DNA from 2 places in the Pantoea sp. S-LA4 genome. Region 2 is predicted to be linked to the other one. Evidence: riboswitches for the same ligand, from Rfam matches in the RefSeq annotation. Region 2 holds a riboswitch; the other holds the start of a gene.
What was found. Region 2 has a riboswitch for thiamine pyrophosphate ahead of thiB (thiamine ABC transporter substrate binding subunit). Riboswitches for the same ligand answer to the same signal wherever they lie in the genome.

Region 1: another riboswitch for thiamine pyrophosphate. It lies ahead of thiC (phosphomethylpyrimidine synthase ThiC); the one in region 2 lies ahead of thiB (thiamine ABC transporter substrate binding subunit).

Annotation. Positions count from the first base shown of each region.
Region 1 is NZ_JBTLRC010000002.1:4,074,233-4,079,832, forward strand. Features, by position in the region: gene thiC (phosphomethylpyrimidine synthase ThiC) at 1-1,545, opposite strand, end outside; TPP riboswitch at 1,632-1,732, opposite strand; gene rsd (sigma D regulator) at 1,873-2,379, opposite strand; gene nudC (NAD(+) diphosphatase) at 2,469-3,239, shown strand; gene hemE (uroporphyrinogen decarboxylase) at 3,280-4,347, shown strand; gene nfi (deoxyribonuclease V) at 4,350-5,018, shown strand; gene ACX3P5_RS19950 (YjaG family protein) at 5,082-5,600, shown strand, end outside.
Region 2 is NZ_JBTLRC010000002.1:421,193-426,792, forward strand. Features, by position in the region: gene ACX3P5_RS02750 (DedA family protein) at 70-834, shown strand; gene thiQ (thiamine ABC transporter ATP-binding protein ThiQ) at 836-1,537, opposite strand; gene thiP (thiamine/thiamine pyrophosphate ABC transporter permease ThiP) at 1,521-3,131, opposite strand; gene thiB (thiamine ABC transporter substrate binding subunit) at 3,107-4,093, opposite strand; TPP riboswitch at 4,139-4,230, opposite strand; gene sgrR (HTH-type transcriptional regulator SgrR) at 4,266-5,600, opposite strand, start outside.

The DNA of each region.
Region 1 (5,600 bases), 3.7 Mb from region 2:
CAATCCCTGCTTCACATCCTCTTTATTTGGCAGCCCAAGATGCTCTTTGGGGGTGACATAACAGAGCATGGCGCAGCCAAACCAGCCAATCATGGCGGCACCGATACCTGATGTAATGTGGTCATAGCCGGGCGCAATGTCAGTAGTGAGCGGCCCAAGCGTATAGAAGGGCGCTTCATGGCAATGGTCGAGCTGCTCCGTCATGTTGCGGCGGATCATATGCATCGGGACGTGGCCGGGGCCTTCAATCATCACCTGCACATCATATTCCCAGGCGATCTTTGTCAGCTCTCCCAGCGTACGCAGTTCGGCAAATTGCGCTTCGTCATTCGCATCCTGAATCGAGCCTGGACGTAAACCATCACCCAGCGACAGTGAGACATCGTAGGCGGCACAGATTTCACAGATTTCGCGGAAATGCTGATAGAGAAAGCTCTCCTGATGATGCGACAGGCACCATTTCGCCATGATCGATCCGCCGCGCGAGACAATACCGGTCAACCGTTTTGCCGTCATCGGCACATAGCGCAGCAGCACGCCAGCATGGATGGTGAAGTAATCAACCCCTTGTTCCGCCTGTTCAAGCAGCGTATCGCGGAACACCGCCCAGTTAAGCGCTTCGGCCACGCCGTTCACTTTCTCCAGCGCCTGATAAATCGGCACTGTGCCGATCGGCACCGGGCTGTTTCGCAAAATCCACTCGCGCGTTTCATGAATATTCCGGCCGGTAGAGAGATCCATTACCGTATCGGCACCCCAGCGCGTTGACCAGACCAGCTTTTCGACCTCCTCCTCAATCGATGAGCTGACCGCTGAATTGCCGATGTTGGCATTTACCTTGACCAGAAAGTGACGGCCGATAATCATCGGTTCCGATTCAGGATGGTTAATGTTGGCGGGGATAATGGCCCGACCCGCGGCCACTTCCTGACGGACAAATTCGGGCGTGATGTTATCCGGCAGTTGCGCGCCAAAACTATGGCCGGGATGCTGTTGCAGCAAAATCTGGTCGCGGATTCGCTCACGGCCCATATTCTCTCGCAGGGCGATAAACTCCATTTCCGGCGTAACGATGCCCTGACGCGCATAATGCATCTGTGTGACGCAACGGCCGGTAAGGGCGCGGCGCGGCACAGGCAGCGCGTTAAAACGCAGATGATCGAGGCTTTCATCCGCCAGACGCTGCTGGGTATAGCCTGAACTGCGCTGCGGCAGTGGCTGGCTGTCATGACGTTCTTCGATCCAGCCGGCACGCAGTTTCGTCAGTCCGCGATGCAGATCGATCTGCGCGGCGGGATCGCCATAGGGGCCGGCGGTATCATAGACCGGCACCGCATCATTCGGCTCATAGCGCGGCTGATCCTGGCTGCCACCGATGTGGGTCGGGCTGAGCCTGATTTCGCGCATTGGCACGCGAATATCCTCCCGGCTGCCGGTGATCCAGATACGTTCAGAACGGGGGAACGCGTTGCCGCCTTGCAGTGAATCGATAAATTCCTGGGCCTGGGCACGCTGTTCACGACGGGTCATTTTTGAGTCAGACATAGCAATCTTCCAGTTGAGTGGGAATGATGCTTGTCCGGAGTTCGGCAGGAGTAACAGCACGGGCAGCGCAAAACACTGGCGTACTGGCAATATTTACTCTTGTTCCCTTCGCAGGTTCTAACCTGATCAGGTTCCGCGGATCCCGAATTAACGGTCTCAGCCCAATTGGGCACTCCGACAAGAAGACGTTTTACGCTGCGCCGATAGGCACCGGCTTAAAACGATAACTTTTAAACAGAAAAAAGGTTCATCAGGCCTGAGCCGCCAGAACCCTTTCAGCATAAAAGGGCTGTAACAGAATCACAACCCCTTTACCGGTGATTAAGGTTACGCCGGACGAGCCATCTGGCTGTCATTGGCTACCGGCGGGGGGGCCAGATGGTTGTCCCATGCCAGCTGGATCAGCTTATCTTCCAGCGTGAAGCGCGCTTCCAGCACTTCACCAACTTCAGACAACGCCTGCTGGAACGTCATGCAGTTATCGTCATCGATCGCCTGCTGCAAATGGCCATCGTACAGTTGCATCAGGCGCTCGGTGTTGGCTTCCAGCGGCGGGTAAACCTGGGCCGCTGCGATCATCGGGCTGTCACCGCTCATCTCGCTGATGATGCGTTCATAAATACTAAAGTGACCGGCGGAGAGATAATCGACCAGGCCATGACAGAAGTTATCCAGCGCCTGCTCATCGAGGCGGGTCAGAGCTTCTTTTTTCGGTTTCAGGCCGACCAGATGGTAATAGGTCACTAACAGCTGGCGACGGGCTTCCAGCCACGAATCGACCAGTTCGTTACTGCCACCTACGCGTTCGGCCAGGACGTCTAACTGGTTAAGCATATCTAACTCCATGTGAGTTATAGTTGTTTATCTACACACTTAACATCAGGACTTCAGCGTGCGAGTTGACGCTAAGGATGACGAAATAAATGCAATGCGAAATCTCAAGCGTAGACGCTGGATGGTGGATTGTCAGCCACGAGCAGAAACTTTGGTTGCCACAAGGTGATTTACCCCACGGAAGCGCCGAAAATTTCGGTCTGACTGGCACGAAAGCCCGACTGATTGGCGAGTGGCAGGGGGAAAACGTCTGGCTGATTTGCGAGCCGCGTTCAGAAAGCATGTTCTCGGTGCGGCAACTGATCGATCTGGATGTCGGGCTGTTTCAGCTGGCAGGTCGCGGCGTGCAGCTGGCGGAGTTCTACCGTTCGCATCGCTGGTGCGGCTACTGCGGCCACGAAATGCACCACAGTAAACATGAATTTGCCTGCCTGTGCAGCCATTGTCGCGAGCGATATTATCCGCAGATTGCGCCCTGCATCATCGTAGCGATCCGCCGTGGCGACCAGATCCTGCTGGCTAATCATGCCCGCCACCGCAATAAGGTCTATACCGTGCTGGCCGGTTTCGTCGAAGTGGGCGAGACGCTGGAGCAGGCGGTGGCGCGGGAAGTGATGGAAGAGAGCAACATCCGCGTTAAAAACGTGCGCTATGTCACCTCTCAGCCGTGGCCCTTCCCGCAGTCGCTGATGACGGCCTTTATGGCGGAGTATGACAGCGGCGATCTGCAACATGACGGCAAAGAGCTGTTAGATGCCGCCTGGTTCCGTTTTGATGCCTTACCTTTGCTGCCGCCACCGGGCACCGTGGCGCGTCGCCTGATTGAAGATACCGTCGCCCTGTGCCGCGCCGGAGCGTGAAAGTGCTACACTACACGCCTGAAATTGAGAGAGTAATAAGATGAGTGAACTGAAGAACGACCGTTATTTGCGTGCCCTGTTGCGTCAGCCAGTTGATGTGACGCCGGTGTGGATGATGCGCCAGGCCGGACGCTATTTGCCGGAATACAAAGCGACGCGCGCCGAAGCCGGTGATTTTATGTCGCTGTGTAAAAATGCCGAGCTGGCCTGTGAGGTAACGCTGCAGCCGCTGCGCCGTTATCCGCTGGATGCGGCCATCCTCTTCAGTGACATCCTGACCATCCCGGATGCGATGGGGCTGGGCCTCTATTTCGAAACCGGCGAAGGTCCACGCTTCTCGAATCCGATTACCTGTCGGGCTGATGTCGAGCGCTTGCCGGTGCCCGATCCGGAAATGGAGCTGGGCTACGTGATGAACGCGGTGCGTACCATCCGTAAAAGCCTGAACGGTGACCTGCCGCTGATCGGTTTTACCGGCAGCCCGTGGACGCTGGCGACCTACATGGTGGAAGGCGGCAGCAGTAAGGCGTTTACCAAAATCAAAAAGATGATGTATGCCGATCCGGCCACACTGCATGCAATGCTGGATAAACTGGCGGACAGCGTCATCCTCTATCTCAACGCCCAGATTCGTGCTGGCGCCCAGTCGGTGATGGTATTTGATACCTGGGGCGGCGTACTGACCGGCCGCGATTACCGTGAGTTCTCGCTGCACTACATGCACAAAATCGTCGACAACGTGCTGCGTGAAAATGACGGCCGACGCGTGCCGATTACCCTGTTTACCAAAGGGGGCGGTCAGTGGCTGGAAGCGATGGCGGAAACCGGCTGTGATGCGCTGGGCCTCGACTGGACCACGGATATCGACGATGCACGTCGTCGTGTTGGCGATAAAGTCGCGCTGCAGGGCAACATGGACCCTTCAATGCTGTATGCGCCGCCCGCCCGTATCGAACAGGAAGTCGCCGGGATTCTGGAGCGCTTCGGCAACGGCACCGGTCATGTTTTCAACCTCGGTCACGGGATTCATCAGGACGTTCCGCCAGAAAACGCGGGCGTATTTGTAGAAGCCGTGCACCGTTTGTCACGTCCTTTCCATCAGGAGTAACTATGGATATTGCCGCACTTCGCGCTGAGCAGTTGCAACGCGCCGCTGATGTGGTGCGTGAAGATGATTTTGACGTCTTGCCGCCACGCTTTATCGGCGGGGCGGATGTGGGGTTTGAGCAGGAAGGCGCGGTCACCCGGGCGGCGCTGGTGGTGCTTGAATATCCCTCGCTAACGCTGGTGGAGCATCGCATTGCGCGCATTGAGACCACCATGCCGTACATTCCCGGCTTTCTCTCCTTCCGTGAGTATCCGGCGTTAATGGCGGCATGGCAGATGCTGGAGCAGAAGCCGGACCTGCTGTTTGTCGACGGTCACGGCATCTCGCATCCCCGGCGGCTCGGCGTGGCGTCGCACTTTGGTCTGCTGGTGGATGTCCCGACCATCGGCGTAGCGAAACGCCGCCTGTGCGGCCGATTTGCCGAACTGGATGCGCAGCCGGGCAGCCGTCAGCCACTGATGGATAAAGGTGAGCAGATCGGCTGGGTCTGGCGCAGCAAGCAACGTTGCAATCCGCTGTTTGTCGCCACCGGCCATCGCGTCAGTCTGGATACTGCGCTGCACTGGGTTGAAAACTGTACGCGCGGCTACCGTTTGCCGGAGCCAACCCGCTGGGCAGATGCGGTTGCCTCGAATCGTCCGGCTTTCCAGCGCTGGCAAAACGCGCTTTAACACTGTTTGTGCTGCGCTTTTGCAGTTACACTGCCGCCAGCGAAACGAATAAGAGCCACCTTTATGTTACAAAATCCCGTTCATCTGCGTCTGGCGAAGCTGGAAAGCTGGCAGCATCTTACTTTTATGGCCTGCCTGTGCGAGCGCATGTATCCCAACTATCGGGCATTCTGCGAGCAGACCGAATTTGCCGATCCGGCACTCTATCGCCGTATTCTTGATCTGATCTGGGAAAACCTGACGGTCAAAGATGCGAAGATAAACTTCGACAGCCAGCTGGAAAAACTCGAAGCCGCCATTCCTGATGGCGATGCATTTGAGGTTTACGGCGTATATCCGGCGATTGATGCCTGTGTGGCGTTAAGCGAAGTGGTTCATGCGCAGCTGAGCGGCGACACTCTTGAGCACGCAATTGAAGTCAGTGAGACTTCAATTACCACCGTTGCCATGCTGGAAATGACCCAGGCTGGACGCGAAATGACCGACGAAGAGCTTCGTGAAAACCCGGCCATCATCGATGAATGGGACCTCCAATGGGAGATTTTCCGACTGCTCGCCGAGTGCGAAGAGCGTGACCTTGAA
Region 2 (5,600 bases):
CAATTCTTGCCTTGACGCTGTGTAGCTGGCTCTGGACAATCCAGCCTTCTGCTTTTTCTAAGGAAGTTTATGGAAGCCTGGGTTCAACACCTGTTTACGCAGTCGCTGGAGTGGGCGCTGTTTGCGGTGGCGCTGGTCACCTTTCTGGAATCGCTGGCGCTGGTCGGGCTGTTGCTGCCGGGTACCGTGCTGATGGCGAGTCTGGGCGCGCTGGTGGGGAGCGGACAGATTGGTCTTTATCCGGCCTGGGCGGCGGGTTTTGTCGGTTGCCTGATTGGCGACTGGGTTTCCTACGGGATCGGCTGGAAATTTCAGGGGCCGCTGCATCGCTGGAAGTATCTGCAAAAGTACAAAGGTCTGCTGGATAAAACCGAACACGCGCTGCATCAGCACAGTATGTTTACCATTCTGGTCGGGCGCTTTGTCGGGCCGACGCGTCCGCTGATCCCGCTGGCCGCGGGGATGCTGGAGCTGCCGGTACGTAAATTCCTGCCGCCTAATCTGATTGGCTGCCTGCTGTGGCCACCGCTCTATCTGCTGCCCGGCATCCTGGCGGGCGTGGCGGTGGATGTTCCCGAGGCGGCGCAGGGCGGCAACTTTAAGTGGCTGCTGCTGGCGGCCGCGATTGTGGTGTGGCTGGGTGGCTGGCTGGGCTGGCGCTGGTGGCGCAGTGGCAGGAGTCAGGACTGGGCGACTGCGTATCTGCCGCCGGAACGGCTGCGCTGGCTGGGACCGCTGGGGCTGGCGCTCGCCATCGCCGCCTTCGTCGGCATTCAGTTCCATCCGATGATGCCGATTTTCCGCCATCTGCTGTGGCAGGTCTTCTTCGAGTAATTCAGCGGCGCGGGATGCCCAGCACCTCGGCTTCCCGCGTCTCGCCCGACAGCAACTGTCGGGTCGCGCCATCCCAGTAAACCCGACCATCGACAATCACTACGCTGCGCGGCGCGATCTGCTGCGCATCTTCCAGACTGTGCGACACCATCAGCAGCGTGATGCTGCGCGCTTCACACACCGAGCGCACCAGCTGCAGCATTTCGCTGCGCAGCGCCGGGTCGAGCGCCGAAAACGGCTCATCCAGCAGCAGCACTGGCCGGTCACGCAGCAGGCAGCGCGCCAGCGCCACGCGCTGACGTTGTCCACCCGACAGCTCGCCCGGCAGCCGCGCCAGCAGATCGCCCAGCCCCACCTGTTCGGCCAGCGCAGCCAGCTGCTGACGCTGATCGGCGTTCAGTTTCAATCCCGGATGCAATCCCAGCGCCATGTTCTGCTGCACGCTGAGGTGCGGAAACAGGTTGTTCTCCTGAAACAGCATCGAAACCGGCCGCCTGGCCGGTACGCTGTGGCTGTGGTCCTGACCATCAATCAGCAGCGTGCCCTGACGAATCGGCAGAAATCCGGCGATCAGACTGAGCAACGTGCTTTTTCCCGCCCCGCTTGGGCCGAGGATCGCCAGACGCTCGCCGCGCCCGGCGTGCAGGCTGAAGCGCATCGGCAGATGCTGATAAAGGTAGGTAAGGTTATTCAGAGTCAGCATGGCGGCCCGGTAATTTTTCCATCAGGGTGAACAGCAACAAACAGAGTAACAGCAGCAGCAGGGCGGTCACTGCGCCATCGGCACCGCGATAGGCACCGATCTGTTGATAAAGGTAGAACGGCAGCGTGCGGAAGTCGGCGTTACCAAACAGCGCCACGACACCAAAATCACCAATCGACAGCACGCAGGCAAACGCCAGCGCCTGCGCCAGCGGACGCTTCAGCGCCCGCAGTTCAATCAGTCGCAGCCGGTTCCAGCCGTGGATATCCAGTGATTCGCAGAGTCTGCCGTAGCGCCCGGCGACGTCACGCATCGGGTTTTCCAGCACTTTCAGCGCATAGGGAATGGCGATCAGCGCATTGGTGAAGATCACCAGCCCATCCGCCGAGTCCGGCAGGCCGACGGTGGCGTTAAACAGCAAAAAGAAACCGGTCGCCAGCACGATCCCGGGCATGGCCAGAATCAGCATACCGCTGGTGTCGATCAGCTGCGCCGCGACCGGATGCTGGCGCAGTCGCAACTCGCGACTGCTCCACAGCAGCATCAGCGTCAGTGTGACACAGAGCAGACCGGCACCCAGCGCAATACGCAACGAGGTCAGCGTCGCCTGCCACAGTGCTGGCTGGGCCAGCGCGCCGCGCAACCCGCCGTGCAAACCATCCACCACCACTGCCGCCAGCGGCGGCAACAGCAGCAGTAACGCCAGCACAATCAGCAGGCCATCGGTCAGCTGCGCCAGGCGCGAATCCTGCGGATCGCGCCAGCCGTGCAGCTGGCTGGTGCCGACGGGAATCGCCTTGCTGAAACGCTGGCTAAGCAGCACCAGCGTCAGACAGCAGCCGAGCTGGATCAGCGCCAGCAGGGCGGCCCGTCCGGGATCGTAGTCGTAACTGAGCGCCTGGAAGATCGCCAGTTCAATGGTGGTGGCCTGCGGCCCGCCGCCCAGCGAAAGCACGGTGGCGAAGCTGGCGAAGCAGAGCATAAAGATCAGCGCGCCGGTCGGCAGCAGCTGACGACGCAGCCACGGCCACTCCAGCAAGCGAAAGTGGTGCCAGCCGCGCAGATCAAGCTGCGCCGCCAGCTGGCGCTGTTCCGCCGGAATACTTTCCAGCGCCTGCAGCATCAGGCGCGTCGCCAGCGGCAGGTTAAAAAAGACGTGTGCCAGCAAAATGCCCTGCAACCCATAGGGCGAGAAGCGATAATCGATGCCGATCAGCTGACAAATCTGCGCCAGCCAGCCGACGCGACCATAGACCGTCAGCAAGCCGAACACCGCCACCAGCACCGGCAGCACCAGCGTCATGGCGCACAGGCGCAGCAATAACTGGCGGCCGGGAAAGCGGCGTCGATAAAGGGCGCGGGCCAGCGGCAGGGCGGGCAGCAGCGACAGCAGGGCAGAGAGCAGCGCCTGACCAAAGGAGAAGGCGATAACGTGATGCAGATACGCGTCCTGCAGCACGCTGCGCCAGTCGGTGACCGGCGCGGCATTCCACAGTGAGCCAAAGGCGAACAGCGCCACGCTGATTAACAGCAGCGTGGCGAGCGAACCAGGAATCAGCCAGCGCGGCATCAGCGGCTGACGGCGCGTTGCCACTGGCTAATCCAGCCTGAACGCTGGCTGGCAACCTCTTCCGGCGAGTATTGCAGCGCGGTGGCGGGCACCTTCAGTGTCGAAAATCCGGCCGGCAGGGTGGTGTTGATCACCGGATACATCCAGTTGCCGGTCGGGATGGTGTTCTGGAACGCAGGCGACACCATAAATTGCATGAACTGCTGCGCCAGTTTCGGCTGTTTGCTGCTGGCTAACTGTGCGGCGACCTCAACCTGCAGATAGTGACCTTCGGCAAACGGCGCGGCGGCGTAGTTCTCTTTTTTCTCTTCGATGAGGTGGTAGGCCGGCGAGGTGGTATAGCTCAGCACCAGATCGCCTTCCCCTTTTAGAAACAGGCCGTAGGCTTCACTCCAGCCCTTGGTGACGGTCACGGTTTTCTGCGCCAGCTTTTGCCACGCCTGCGGTGCCTGATCGCCATAGACTTTTTGCATCCACAGCAGCAGACCTAATCCCGGCGTACTGGTGCGCGGATCTTCGTAGATCACCCGCCATTTTTCCGGGCTCTCTACCAGCTCTTTCAGGCTTTTCGGCGGATTTTTCAGGCGGGTTTTGTCATAGACGAAGGCGAAATAGCCGTAGTCAAACGGGATAAAGGTGCTGTCGTGCCAGCCGCCCGGTAGCGTTAGTTGCGCGGTATCGACCTGACTGGCGGCGAACAGGCCGGTTTTTTGCGCCGCCTGCAGCAGGTTGTTATCCAGTCCCAGTACCACATCGGCTTTGCTGTTTTTGCCTTCCATCCGCACGCGATTCAGCAGCGATACGCCATCTTCCAGCGTGACAAATTTCAGTTCGCAGTCGCACTGCGCTTCAAAGGCTTTTTTAATCGCCGGGCCTGGGCCCCAGTCAGCGGAGAAGGAGTCGTAGGTGTAGACCGTGAGCACCGGTTTAGCCGCCAGGACCGGCGTGGAGAGTAACAGCAGCAGTGGCAGAACTTTGTTTAACACTTTGCGCTCCTTCGGGAGAATAGGGGATGAGTCGCAAAGGATCTGAGCAGCAGGTCTCTCAAATCCCTACGTCGGTATTAACCGAATCAGGTTCGACGGGTCTTTCTCAGCCGCACGCGGCACCCCGTTGAGAACGTCACATTCTAGTCATTTCAGCCGTAGCGCGAAAGCGTTACAGCGCGGGCGGCGCAAACCAGGCCGATTTAAAATCGAACCAGCCCAGCGTATTCATCCGTACGCCGCGCATACTGCGCTGACCTTCCAGCAGCAGCCAGTGATGAAACAGTGGATGCAGCCCGGCGTCTTCCACTAACCGCTTACTCCATTCCGCCAGCGGCAGCGCCTTTTCGCGCCAGCGGGCGGCATCAGCCTGCCAGTCAATCGGCAGGCAGTGATGCAGCAGCGGGATCTCATACAGCTGCGCAAACAGTGAATAATTCAGCGGCAGGGTAAAGTTCACGCTGCCGAGCCAGATGTCACTTTCCGCTTCACCCTGATACCAGCTTTCGTAGCTGATCTCGCGGGTCTCCAGCGTGACGCCGTGCTGCGCCAGCAGCGGACGCAATGCATTGGCGATCCCTTCGTGCTCGACGTGCTGGCTATACCAGGTCAGCGTCAGATGGGTCAGGCCGGGCGGCTTTTCTACCGGCGTCAGATCGCGCCGGTGATGCCAGCGCGGCAGCAGGCCATAGGCTGGAAACCAGTAGCGCTGATAACCCACGCCAGCATGATTGAGCAGGGCGATAGGGTTAAACAGATAGCTGACCCAGCGCCGTATCGCCTCGTCGCGGCCCTTCTCTGAGCGCTGATCGAACAGCAAATAGTAGCAACCCTCTTCGAGGCGGCTCTCTTCCTGCACCTCATCTGCGCCGTCGCCCTGCAGACGTACGCCCGCATAGACCAGTTCGTCGCTGATATCCGGCAAGACCCAGATAGAGACGTCATCAATCAGGGCGCGAAAGCCGAAGTAATCATCAAAGGCTTCAATCTTCAGCTGGCTTTCCTGATTGCGGATCACGCTGTACGGGCCGGTGCCAATCGGCTGGCGGGCAAAGTCGCGCAGCGTCGGCCACTCGCGCGGCAGGATCATGGCGCTGACGCTGGCCAGCAACCAGGGTAACCAGTCGTCGGGCTGGTTTAAGGTGATATCCAGCGTCCAGGGCGCGGGCGAGTCGATCTGCTGAATGTGGGAAAACAGCGGCTGCTGGCGCTGACGTTCCAGCGAATCGATCACGTCGGCCATCTCCAGCTCGCGACCATGATGAAAGCGAATCGCCGGACGCAGAAAGAAGCGCCAGTGTAGCGGGGAGGTTTGCTGCCAGTGGTGGGCGATATCAGCCTCGATTTCCCCGTTTTCCTCATTTATGCGCGTCAGGCCGTTGAAAATCTGGCGGGCAATATGGGTTTCGGAGCGGCGCAGGGCGGAGCCGGGTTGAAGATTAAGCAGCGGACGGTAGTAAAGCACCCGCAGAATGTGTTTGCCCTGGCGGAAGCTGCGGCCAAGGTG